One region of the Tardiphaga sp. vice154 genome, then DNA from elsewhere that is predicted to be linked to it. Evidence: predicted binding sites of a transcription regulator. Region 1 holds the regulator's gene; each other region holds the start of a gene.
What was found. Region 1 encodes PhoB, which activates phosphate uptake and scavenging genes when phosphate is short. Its sites were predicted from a motif close to TGTCATNNANCTGTCAT; they were not measured.
Positions count from the first base shown of each region.

Region 2: the regulator PhoB is predicted to act here: its motif matches at 2,587-2,603, upstream of FIU28_RS22465 (YdcH family protein).
Region 3: the regulator PhoB is predicted to act here: its motif matches at 1,518-1,534, upstream of FIU28_RS26175 (Orn/Lys/Arg decarboxylase N-terminal domain-containing protein).

Region 1 is NZ_CP041399.1:1,220,931-1,225,139, forward strand. Features, by position in the region: gene pstB (phosphate ABC transporter ATP-binding protein PstB) at 1-547, shown strand, start outside; gene phoU (phosphate signaling complex protein PhoU) at 573-1,283, shown strand; gene phoB (phosphate regulon transcriptional regulator PhoB) at 1,300-2,016, shown strand; gene FIU28_RS05735 (cytosine permease) at 2,173-3,585, opposite strand; gene FIU28_RS05740 (MarR family winged helix-turn-helix transcriptional regulator) at 3,784-4,209, opposite strand, start outside.
Region 2 is NZ_CP041399.1:4,780,549-4,784,757, reverse strand. Features, by position in the region: gene FIU28_RS22490 (5-(carboxyamino)imidazole ribonucleotide synthase) at 1-228, opposite strand, end outside; gene purE (5-(carboxyamino)imidazole ribonucleotide mutase) at 225-710, opposite strand; gene FIU28_RS22480 (GGDEF domain-containing protein) at 930-1,493, shown strand; gene FIU28_RS22475 (hypothetical protein) at 1,729-1,980, opposite strand; gene FIU28_RS22470 (YdcH family protein) at 2,198-2,404, opposite strand; gene FIU28_RS22465 (YdcH family protein) at 2,647-2,829, shown strand; gene FIU28_RS22460 (NAD(P)/FAD-dependent oxidoreductase) at 2,972-4,084, opposite strand.
Region 3 is NZ_CP041399.1:5,595,952-5,600,160, reverse strand. Features, by position in the region: gene FIU28_RS26185 (Bug family tripartite tricarboxylate transporter substrate binding protein) at 1-498, shown strand, start outside; gene FIU28_RS26180 (spermidine synthase) at 521-1,198, opposite strand; gene FIU28_RS26175 (Orn/Lys/Arg decarboxylase N-terminal domain-containing protein) at 1,578-3,935, shown strand; gene FIU28_RS26170 (GNAT family N-acetyltransferase) at 3,946-4,209, shown strand, end outside.

The DNA.
Region 1 (4,209 bases):
CCAGAACGTGCTCGATCCGAAGCTGGATCTCAACCTGCTGCGCGCCCGCGTCGGCATGGTGTTCCAGAAGCCGACGCCGTTCCCGATGACCATCTACGAAAACATCGCCTTCGGCGTGCGTCTCTACGAGAAGATCTCGAAGTCGGAGATGGATGGCCGCGTCGAGAAGGCGCTGCGCGGCGGCGCTCTGTGGAACGAGGTCAAGGACAAGCTGAACGCCTCCGGTCTCAGCCTGTCGGGCGGCCAGCAGCAACGCCTGTGCATCGCGCGCACCATTGCGGTCAGGCCCGAGGTGATCCTGTTCGACGAGCCGTGCTCGGCGCTGGATCCGATCTCGACCGCCAAGATCGAGGAATTGATCGACGAGTTGAAGAACGACTACACCATTGCCATCGTCACCCACAACATGCAGCAGGCGGCGCGCGTTTCTGACAGCACCGCCTTCATGTATCTCGGCGAGTTGATCGAATTCGGCCCGACCAACAAGATCTTCACCTCGCCGACAGATCGCCGTACCCAGGATTACATCACCGGCCGGTTCGGCTGACGCGTTGAACGCGGGAGGGATTGATATGGCTTTCGAACACACGACCAAGGCCTTCGACGGCGACCTGCAGGAATTGACCCGGCTGGTCGCTGAAATGGGTGGTCTCGCGGAGCGGCAGATCACCGATTCCGTCGACGCCTTGGTGCGTCGCGACATTCCGCTGGGAATGAAGGTGGCCGCCGCCGACCAGGAAATCGACCAACTGCAGCGCGTCATCGAAGAGCGTGCCGTGCTCACCATTGCCCGGCGTCAGCCGATGGCGGTGGATCTGCGCGAGATCGTTGGCGCGATGCGGGTTGCCACCGATCTGGAGCGGATCGGCGATCTCGCCAAGAACATCGGCAAGCGCGTCAATGCGTTGGACAGCGACTTCCATCCGCTGAAGCTGATCCGCGGCCTCGAACACATGACTGATCTGGTGCGCTCGCAGGTCAAGGCCGTGCTCGATGCCTACGCCGCGCATGATCTGCCGGCGGCGATGGCGGTGTGGAAGGGCGACGAGGAGATCGACGCGATCTGCACCTCGCTGTTCCGCGAACTGCTGACCTACATGATGGAAGATCCGCGCAACATCTCGTTCTGCATCCATCTGATGTTCTGCGCCAAAAACATCGAGCGGATCGGCGATCATGCCACCAACATCGCCGAAACCGTATTCTACATGATTGAGGGCGAAGCGATCCTGGACAAGCGCCCGAAGGGCGATATGACCAATTTCGCCAACGCCCCGGTTTAACGAGAGAGACAAGCCCATGAACGCGCGCATTCTGGTGGTCGAAGACGAAGAAGCGCTGACCACGCTGCTGCGCTACAACCTCGACGCCGAAGGCTACGAGGTCGAGACCGTCGCCCGCGGCGACGACGCCGACACCCGCTTGAAAGAGCGGGTGCCGGATCTGGTGGTGCTGGACTGGATGCTGCCGGGCCTGTCGGGCATCGAATTGTGCCGCCGGCTGCGCGCGCGTCCGGAGACCAAGTCGCTGCCGATCATCATGCTGACGGCGCGCGGCGAGGAAAGCGAACGCGTCCGAGGCCTGGCCACCGGCGCCGACGATTACATCGTCAAGCCGTTCTCGGTGCCGGAGCTGCTGGCCCGCGTGAAGGGCCTGTTGCGCCGTGCCGCGCCGGAGCGGCTGGCGACCGTGCTGTCGTTCGGCGACATAGAGCTCGACCGCGACAAGCGCCGCGTCGTTCGTTCCGGCCGGCCGATCGATCTCGGCCCGACCGAATATCGCCTGCTCGAATTCTTCCTCGAACATCCCGGCCGGGTGTTCAGCCGCGAGCAACTGCTCGACAGCGTGTGGGGCCGCGATATCTATATCGACGAGCGCACCGTCGACGTGCATATCGGCCGTCTGCGCAAGATCCTCAACCCGCGCGGCGAGCAGGATCCGATCCGCACCGTGCGCGGCGCCGGCTACGCGCTGGACGACCGCTTCGCCAGCATCAGCGCCGAACAGGCAAGCTGAGCGAGCAGAGTTCTTAGCGCTCGCTTGCTTGCCATCCCACATCAAATTCTAGCCGCGACCCTCGGTTACCTCTCCCCGGCGGGGAGAGGTAACCGTGCGTCGCGGCTGGGCTAGAGACCGAACGTCGTTTTCGTAAAAAGGTGGTGCGGGAGGTGTTTACTCCGCCGGGCTCGCGATCGCCGGCGCCGTGGCAGCGTACTTGTCCATCGCAAGATAAACACCGCCCGCCACCAGAATCCCGGCCAGCCAGCTCAAATCGGCGCCGCCCAGCAGGTTGATCGAGATCGGTCCCTGCAGCGCCGGCACCAGCCCGTCCTGAAACAGCCATGCGGCGACCAAGCCGACGCCGAAGGCGATCATTCCGCTCCAATTGATATCGCCATAGGCGCTCGTCTGCGGAGACTTGTAGAGTTCGGCGACGTCGATCACGCCCTTCCGCTTCACGAAGAAGTCCGCGAGGATCACGCCGGCATAGGGGCTCATCCACATCAACAGGCTGATCAGCCAGTTGTCGAACGCCTTGGCGAAAGACGGCGCAGAGATGAAGTAGATCGTCACCGCATAGCCGGCGACACCGACGATCAGCGCCAGCGCCGTGCGCGACAGTTTGAGGCCCATGCTCAACGCCGCCAGCGCCGCCGAATAGACGTTGAGGATGTTGCTGGCGATCGGCCCATGCAGAACCATCAAGAGCACCAGCAGCGCGGCAACGCCGCCGAACACCGCGCTGACCATCTTGGCCGGATCGGCATCCAGCGTTACCGACGCGATGGTAGCGCCGAGGACAGCGAGCCACACCGAGGGCACGAACATGCCGATGTAGCTGTACCAGAAGACCTGTCTCGAGGAGATGGTGCGCGGCACGAAGCGCGAATAGTCCGAGGCCCAGGTCACCCACGAGATTCCCCAGCCGACGCCGACGGCGGTCATCAGCAGCGTCAGCATCGCCAGATGCGCGCCGGGCTCCAGCGACGTCTTGAGGCCCCAATTGACGACGCCGGCCTGGCTCCAGGCCAGGATGCTCATCAGCACCATGATCGCCACGGTCGCCGGCACGGTGTACTTCTCGAAGGTACGGATGGCATAGAAGCCATAGATGCCGATCATCACCTGCAGCACCATCACGAGGGTGATGACGAGGAAGTTCGCGGTCCAGGTGTCACTGATGCCGAACTGGGCGAGGATGGCCATCGAGATCTTGGCGGGGAAGTAGGTGTTGACCCCGATCCAGCCCAGCGTCATCAGGAACATCAGCAGGCTCGGCAGATAGGCGCCGCGACGGCCGAAGGCGGCACGGCTCAATACCATCTGGTTGACGCCGGTCTTGTGGCCCATCACCGTGAAGGCGCCGAAGATTGCGCAGCCGATCAGGTTGCCGATCACGATCACGGCGATCGTTTCCAGCAGGCCGAGCTTGAGAATAATGCCGAGCGCGCCGAGCGCCCAGTTCACCGGCGCGATGTTGGCGCCGGCCCAGATCCACATTTGCTGCGGTCCGGTGGAATCCCGGTCGGCGTCGGGAATGGGTTCGATGCTGTGAATGTCGGCCCGCAACTCGGAATTCGTCATGCTCGCCCCCGCTGATGAAAACTACCGGCGAAAGCGATCAGCAAGAACTGTACCAGAGTAGCGCATGCGTCTGATCAGGAAATGAGCGATCGGTTCAACACGCCGAGCGTGCATCGAACTGTGTGCTGTTTGCCAAGCAAGCTGCCCATCTTGTAGCCACGCCTTGCGTCGAATCGGTCCAAGCGAGCGTTGCAGAGTTCAGTGGTCGCTCGTCCCGTCGCTGCCGTCAGTCGCTTGCTCTGCGACTATTCGCTGCATCATCGCGATGAAGACGGCCTGTTCCTTCCTGCTTAGCCGGCCGAGCGTGGCGCGATGGGCGTCGCGCGCCGGCGTTTCCAGGCGGGCGAGCAGGGCGGCGCCCGATGGCGTCAGCCGGCACAGTTGGGCGCGTCGGTCATTGCCGTCGATCGTGCGTTCCACGAGCCCGCGCGCGGCCAGTCGCTTCAGTGCGCCCGTCGTGGTGGTGCGATCCTGAGCAATATCTGCAGCCAAAGTAGTCTGGTCTGCCGCGCCGCGCCCTGCAAGCGCCGACAGCAGGCTGTATTGCAGCGGCGTCACGTCGAAGCTGGCGCAGGCCTGCTGAAACAGCGCGACGTGGATCTGATGCAACCGGCGGATCAGAAA
Region 2 (4,209 bases), 2.0 Mb from region 1:
GACGTCGCAATCATTGGCGAACAGTTCGAGCGCCTCGACGTCGGCATATTCGGCACAAGTCGCGTGCTGCACCACGTCGAAGGCCGGCGAATCCGGATCCGGCGAGAATACCTCGCAGCGCAGGCCGAGCCGGCTGGCGGCCAACGCGAGCATGCGGCCGAGCTGGCCGCCGCCGAGGATGCCGATGGTGTCGCCGGGCTTCAGCTTCTTGAAGGGGGGAGTGGTCACGCTTTTTCCTCTGGGCGAAGGGCGACCGCATCGGTCTGTGCCTGACGCCAGGCCTTGAGTCGGCCGGCGAGTGCGTCGTCATGCAGCGCCAGCACGGCAGCGGCGAGCAAGGCTGCATTGATGGCGCCGGCCTTGCCGATCGCCAGCGTGCCGACCGGGATGCCGGCCGGCATCTGCACGATCGAATACAGCGAATCGACGCCGGACAGCGCCTTGGACTGGATCGGCACGCCGAACACCGGCAGCTCGGTCAGCGCCGCGGCCATGCCGGGCAGGTGCGCTGCACCGCCGGCACCCGCGATGATGATCTGCACGCCGGCGGCCTTGGCGCCTTTGGCAAAGCTGTACAGCCGCTCGGGGGTGCGGTGTGCGGAGACGATCTGCTTGTCGCACGCGATGCCGAGCGTTTCGAGCGTCTCGGCCGCGTGGCGCATGGTGTCCCAGTCGGACTGGCTTCCCATGATGATGGTGACGGCGGGCATTCCGTGATTTCTTTCGCGAATCCAGAAAGATAGGCTGGAAATACAGGTGTCGCCCCTTGCCAGGCAAGGTGCGTCGTCAAGATGATGCAGTCTTGGTGAAGACGCCCAAGTCTTGTAGCAAACCCCATGAAAAAGAAACCCCCACCCGCGCGGAAGCGGGCTATTCGCCCGGTCCGGGTCGGTAAAACGCCGCGATCCCCGGCCAAATCGGCGGTTCCCGTGACCGCGCTGGTGCTGCACCGGCTCCGGGCGGAACTGGCAAAGGCGCAGGCCAGGATCGCCGAGCTGCAGGCCTCGGCCGAAACGGACTTCCTGCTCGATATCCTCAACCGCCGCGGCTTCGCCCGCGAACTGACCCGCGCGATGGCCTACATCGCGCGCTACCGGGCCAACGGCGCGCTGGTCGTGCTCGACGTCGACCGGCTGAAGCCGATCAACGACGCCTTTGGCCACGCCGCCGGCGACGAAGTCCTGAAGGCGGTGGTAGGCCAGCTGCGCCGCCATGTCCGGGCCTCTGACGTGATCGCCCGGCTGGGCGGCGACGAGTTCGTGTTGCTGCTGTGGAACCTCAGCGAAGCCGACGCGCTCGCCAAGGCGCTGCAACTCGAAGCCGCGATCGACGCGCTCAGCTTTTCGTTCGGCGGCAGCCACGTCTCGGCCGGCGCTTCGGCCGGCATAGCCGTGCTCGGTCCGGACGTGCCAGGCATCGAGGCTTTGGCGCTCGCGGATAGCGCGATGTATGCGCGGAAGAATGAACGTCGCGCGAGCCTGGCGGCAGGATGACGTGGCGCGCTGCATTTGTTATCGCGAAGCCATCGTCGCGGCGGGTTGGTCGGATTGAAACCGGATCAGGCGTCCGGCGTATCGGCGACTGCGAAGTGTAGTTGGCTACGCCATCATCTGGGCGTTCGACTGCGCCCTCATGACGCACGTTATCCCGGCACCTCATGGACCAGCCCGCAGGTCCGTATTGGAAAACCAAGCGACGCCAACGAACGATCTGGCTCACAAATCCTGATCAAAGTCCGCTGAAGTCGTCGGGAACGTCGCCAAATTTGCGGATTACCTGGGCATCGCTGAACTCGCCCACCATCGGATCGCCCGTGCGGCTGAAGGCAACCGCGCCGATGCTGCCCGGCGCACGCGAAAGCACTTCGGCGCGGCGAATCGCACCGGAGGCGCTCTGGCATTCTTCCGCAGCGCCCGCGGCGGGAGTGCCGGAATCGTCCTGCAAGAACGGCAGCGCGACATAATAGGTAACATCAGGCATCGGCGGGCTCCCTGCAGCAGGCGACGCCGAGGTTTGTTCCCAATTTGTTCCGAAGTCAATCAGGTTGCCGCGATGGCCGATGGTCGAATTCGTGCGTGCCGGCCTGCACAGACGTTGCGGACTTCGCCTTGCGAATTCTATCGCTAGATGTTCAGGCGCAAGACATGCACGCCGCGGTCTCTCCGCTTCACGCGGGTTCCGGTATCCCGACGCCTGGTCAGGCGATGATGTCCGGCGTGATCTGGTCTTCGATGAACGAGATGCGATCGCGCAATTGCAGCTTGCGCTTTTTTAACCGCTGCAGCCGCAGCAGGTCCGGTGCAGGTGAGTGATGCAGGGCATCGATGGCCGCGTCGAGATCGCGGTGTTCCTGTTGCAGTCTGGACAGTTCGGCGGGGAGGGCGCGATCTTCGTCGTCGTTCATGGGGGCGGCTGACTGGCTTGGTGAGCAGGATCGTGCAAATCGATCTGCGGACTATCGCCGGTGCACGCGCACCGCGCAAGCGTCAGGTTCCTCGATCATCCGAGGTAATCCGGTCACGATTCGTTTCATATGGATCGATAATCTGAAAATGCAATTTTCAAGACCCATCGACAGATGTCCACTGTCATGTAGACTTCATCGTCCACCGAATCCGAGGTTCAACCTTACCCAGGAGATTTCGAATGGCACTTCAGGCGCATCTCGTCGAACTCGAACGCAAACACAAGGTACTGGAATCCGAACTGCACGAAGCCCTCGTGCATCTATCGACGGACGATCTGCGGATCGTCGAACTCAAGCGCCGCAAGTTGATCCTTCGCGACCAGATCGCGCGTCTCAAGAGCGAGACCGACACGCTGCATTAGCGCACTCCCCCGACTGACTCTTCACCACGTTTAATCACTGAGCTCCCGTTCGTTCGGCGTGCGCGCCGGGTGAACGGGCTGCAACGATGATGCACCAGCGCGGGTATCGATCATCGACTGTTCGGTACCACGCTCGGCGCGACTAGGCCGCGTCCGCCTTTACGATCTCTTCGACATGGTTTGCAATCGCCAGCGATGACGTCAGACCCGGCGATTCGATACCGAACAGGTTGACCAGGCCGCGTACGCCATGCGCCGACGGCCCCTGGATCATGAAGTCCTGCACGGCGACCGCCGGCGGCACGATCTTCGGGCGCATGCCGGAATAGCTTGGAAGCAGCGCGCCGTCGGGCAGTGCTGGCCAATAGCGCCGGATTGCGGGATAGAATTTGTCGCCGCGCGCGGGATCCACCGTGTAGTCGATCCGGTCGACCCATTCCACATCGGGGCCGAACCGCGCCTGGCCGGCAAGATCGAGCGTCAGATGCACACCGAGGCCACCGGGTTCCGGGACCGGATAGATCAGATGCGAGAATGGCGCGCGGGTGCTGCAACTGAAATAGCAGCCCTTCGCGAGATAGGCCGGCGGAATGAGGTCGAGCGGCATGCCTTCAAGGCTGCGCGCGATCGTGGTTGCCGACAGGCCCGCTGCATTGATCAGCGTCGCGCAGGCCAGTCGCATCGGCGCTTCACCGCCGACATCGAGTTCGAAACCATCCGCCGTGACCCGGCCGTGGCGCAGTGGCGCCAGCAGCGCAAACGCCGCCCCGGCCGCCTCCGCCTCGCCGCGCAGCGACAGCATGTAGCCGTGGCTGTCGATGATTCCCGTCGAGGGCGATAGCAGCGCGGCTTCGCACGCCAGTTCGGCCTCCAGTGCGTTGGCCTCTGCGCGCGATAATATTTCGAGGTCATCGACGCCATTGGCTTCGGCATGCGCCTTGATCGACTGCAGCCGGGCGATCTCTTCGGGGCGGGTGGCGACAATGAGCTTGCCGGAATTGCGGTGCGCGATGCCGCGTTCGCGGCAATAGGCATACATCGCCTGCCTGCCCTGCACGCAGAGCCGCGCCATCAGGCTGCCGGCGGGGTAATAGATACCCGCATGGATCACCTCGCTGTTGCGCGATGACGTCACGGTGCCGATCGCATCCAGCGCCTCCAGCACGATCACTTCGCGGCCAGCCTGCGCCAGTTGCCGGGCAATGGCGAGCCCGACCACGCCGGCGCCGATCACGACGCATTCAACTCTGTCCATGTACCATCCGGTCATTCATCGCAGAAATCGCCAGGGTGCGGCGGGCCAATTCAAGCGGAACTTAGCAATGAATTAAGCATCGCATTGGATTGCAGTTCGATCTTGCACCATCTCGTGTTGTAGCC
Region 3 (4,209 bases), 1.2 Mb from region 1:
TCCGGCAACGGCACCTCCGTGCATCTGTCCGGCGAAATGTTCATGATGATGACCGGCGCCAAGATGCAGCACGTTCCTTATCGCGGCGCGGCGCTGGCGATCACCGATATGCTGGGCGGCCAGGTGCAGGTGATCTTCGACAACATGCCGTCGATCATCCAGCACGTCCGCTCGGGCAGCCTGCGGGCGCTGGCGGTGACCACCGCGGAGAAATCGCCGTTGCTGCCCGATGTGCCGACAATTGCCGAGAGCGTGCCGGGCTATGAAGCCAGTGCCCTGTTCGGTATGGGCGCGCCGAAGAAGACGCCGCAGGAAATCATCGCCAAGCTCAACGCTCACGTCAACGCGGTGCTGGCTGATCCGGCTGTCAAGGCGAAGCTGATTGATCTCGGCGGCGAACCGCTGATCGGACCGCCGGACGCGTTCGGCAAGATGGTCACCGCCGAAACCGAGAAGTGGGAGAAAGTCGTCAAGGCCGCCGGTTTGAAGGTGGAGTAAACCGAGCGCGGCTGGCAGCAGATTACGCCGCCGGCCGCGTCGCCAGCCAGATCACATGGCGGGCGCCGCCGCGGCTGCCGGTGGCGCGGACCTTGATCTCTTCGGTGGCAAAGCCGGCCTTCTTCAGCCGCCTGGTGAATTTGTCATTGGGGAATGACGACCACACCGCCAGAATGCCGCCGGGGCGCAGCGCCGCCCAGGCCGCTTGCAGGCCTTTGAGGTCATACAACGCATCGTTGGATTTGCGGGTCAGGCCTTCCGGGCCGTTGTCGACGTCGAGCAGGATCGCATCATAGCCGCGGCCTTCGGCGACCGCCTGCACCACGTCGGCCTCGCGGATCTCGACGCGCGGATCGGTCAGGCAGTCGCCGGTCATCTCCGCCATCGGCCCGCGCGCCCAGGCGATGATCGCCGGCACCAGCTCGACCACGGTCACCTCCGCCTGCGGTCCCAGCACCTTCAGCGCGGCGCGCAGCGTGAATCCCATGCCGAGCCCGCCGATCAGCAGCCTTGGCGCGGCCAGCGCCTTGAGGCGGAAGCAGGTCAGCGTCGCCAGCGCTTCTTCGGAGCCGAATAGCCGGCTGCTCATCAGCTCGTTCTGGCCGAGCTTGATGGTAAATTCATTGCCGCGCTGCATCAGCCGAAGCTGCACGCCGCCGCCGGGCACGTCTGCCGTGTCGAGGAGTTTCCAGGGAAGCACGGGGGTCTTTCGGAGCTGTGCGGCGCGATTCGCCGCGGCCTGCCTGCATAGCGCAAATGTCAGCCGGGTGTCTCGCGGATCACCGCGCCGCCTGGCGATGCCGATGCGTTCGGTGGTTTCGTGGAGAGGCAACGGATACGCCAGTTCCGCGTTCCGCCGCTTGCCGATCGCCTTTGCCTTCGCGCGATAGCTGAGTTACGGGTGCACGCGCTTCATTTGGTCCTTGCCGCCTCCGCCCGGCAGGGCGATGACTGCATGGCGTCGTTGACGTCCCAGAGATTCGAAAGACATCCCCGCCTTGGGTATCTGCGGACGATCCCGTCACCGGATCGTCATCCAACGCAGCGAGACATCGTACGGAAAGACAACGGGTGCCCCCATGGACTATTTCAAGCGCTTCAACTTCCTGTTCGCGATGCCGACGTTCGACGCCGACGATCTCGAGGGCGTCCGCCTGAACCAGATCGTCGCGGAAATCGAGCATTCCGGCTTCGAGGTCGTCAAGGCGCGCAAGCTGGAGGACGCCGCGATCGCGGTGCAGACCGACGCCGCGATCGGCTGCATGGTGGTGGACTGGGGTAAGAAGGGGCTGGAGGGCAAGACGGCCGCGCTGATCAATCTGATGCGCAGCCGCGGCCTCGACTTCCCGATCATCCTGCTGATCCGCCGCAAGCGCTTCGAGGACGTGCCGGTCGAGGTGCTCGACTTCATCGACGGCTACATCTTCCTGTCGGAGGAAACCCCGCCCTTCATCGCCAAGAACCTGGTCAGCCGGCTCAAGCAATATGCCGAGACGCTGAAGACGCCATTCTTCGGCGCGCTGGTGGATTATGCCGAGGAAGGCAACCAGCTATGGACCTGCCCGGGCCACAATGGCGGCGTGTTCTACAGCCGCAGCCCGATCGGCCGGGTGTTCATGGAACATCTCGGCGAAGCCGTGTTCCGCGACGACCTCGACAATTCCGTGCTCGATCTCGGCGACCTGCTGACGCATGAAGGCCCGGCGCTGCAGGCGCAGAAGGAAGCCGCGCAGATTTTCGGCGCGGAGAAGACCTATTTTGTCCTCAACGGCACCTCGACCTCCAACAAGGTGGCGCTGTCGGCGCTGGTGACCGACGGCGATCTCGTATTGTTCGACCGCAACAACCACAAGGCCGCGCTGCACGGCGCGCTGATGATCGCCGGTGGCGTGCCGATCTATGTGCCCGCGGTGCGCAACCCCTGGGGCCTGATCGGGCCGATGAACTGGGAGGCGCTCGAGGAAGACGCGCTGCGCGAGCGCATCCGCATCAATCCGCTGGTTACCGATCCCGAGGCCTGGAAGCGGCCGCGCCCGTTCCGCGTCGCCGTGGTCGAGCAGTGCACCTATGACGGCACGATCTACAGCGCCGAGATGATCATCGCGCGCATCGGCCATCTCTGCGACTATATCCTGTTCGACGAGGCGTGGGCCGGCTTCATGAAGTTCCACCCGCTTTACGCCGGCCGCTTCGCCATGGGGCTCGGCGATCTCGGCCCGGATTCGCCGGGCATCATCGCCACTCAGTCGACCCACAAGCAGCTCGCCTCGTTCTCGCAGGCCTCGCAGATCCACATGAAGGACCGCCACATCCGCGGCCAGAAGCGTCGCGTCGAGCATCGCCGCTTCAACGAGAGCTTCATGCAGCACGCCTCGACCTCGCCGTTCTATCCGCTGTTCGCATCATTGGACGTCGGCGCGCAGATGATGAAGGGCCGTTCCGGCGTCGTGTTGTGGGACGACACCATCCGGCTCGGCATCGAGCTGCGCAAGAAGATCCGCGCCGTGCGCCGCGAGTTCGAGGAAAAGGAAACCCGGCCGGAGCGGCGCTGGTTCTTCGAGCCGTTCGTGCCGGAGCGCGTCGAAATCCCGGATTCGGCGCACGAGGGCGGCGTGCACAACGTGCCGTGGGAAAGCGTCAGCACCGATCAACTCGCCAAGAACCCGACCTATTGGCAGTTGGCGCCGGATGCCGACTGGCACGGCTTCCCGGGCATGGCGGCGGGTTTCGCCATGACCGATCCGAACAAGCTGACGCTGCTGACGCCCGGCTTCGACCGGGCCACCGGCGGCTACACCGAACACGGCATCCCGGCGCCGGTGGTGGCGCAGTTCCTGCGCGAGAACCGCATCGTGCCGGAAAAGAACGATCTCAATTCGCTACTGTTTCTGCTGACGCCCGGCGTCGAGGCCAGCAAGGCCGGCACGCTGATTTCGGGCCTGGTCGCCTTCAAGAAGCTGCACGACGACAACGCGCTGCTGGAAGACGCGATTCCGGAATTTGCGAGACGTCGCCCGGCGCGTTATGCCGGCGTGCGGCTGCGCGACCTGTGCGGCGAGATGCACCGCTTCTTCCGCAATGCCGATGTCAGCGCCCTGCAGGCCAAGCAGTTCAAGTCCGAGCACCTGCCGGAGATCGCGATGTCGCCGCATGACGCCGCGCGCGTGCTGGTGCGCAACGATGTCGATTATCTGCCGATCGACGAGATCGCCGGCCGCATCGCCACCACGCCCTTCGTGGTCTATCCGCCGGGGATCGCCACCATCGTGCCCGGCGAGCGGCTCACCGCGCGGGCGCAGCCGATGCTGGATTATCTCAAGATGTTCCAGACCTGCTTCAACACCTTCCCCGGCTTCGACGTCGAAATCCAGGGCGTGTACCGCAAGGTCGATGCCAATGGGCTGATCCGGCTTTACACCTATGTGGTCAGCGAATAGCGAAACGCCCATGGATCTTCGTACCCCCGATTCCGGCCCGGCCATCGTCGTGCGGCCGTCACGCGACAGCGATGTCGAGCCGATGCTGGCGATCTATCGCCGCCATATCCGGCTCGGCATCGACGAGGGCGTCAGCGACGCCGAGATGCCGCAGGCGGACGATCTGCGCGACCGCCGCAAGAACCTGCGCAGCAAGCGCTTCCCGCATCTGGTGGCGACGCGCAACGGCGAGGTGATCGGCTACGCATATGTGGTGCTGTTCCGCAAGCGACCG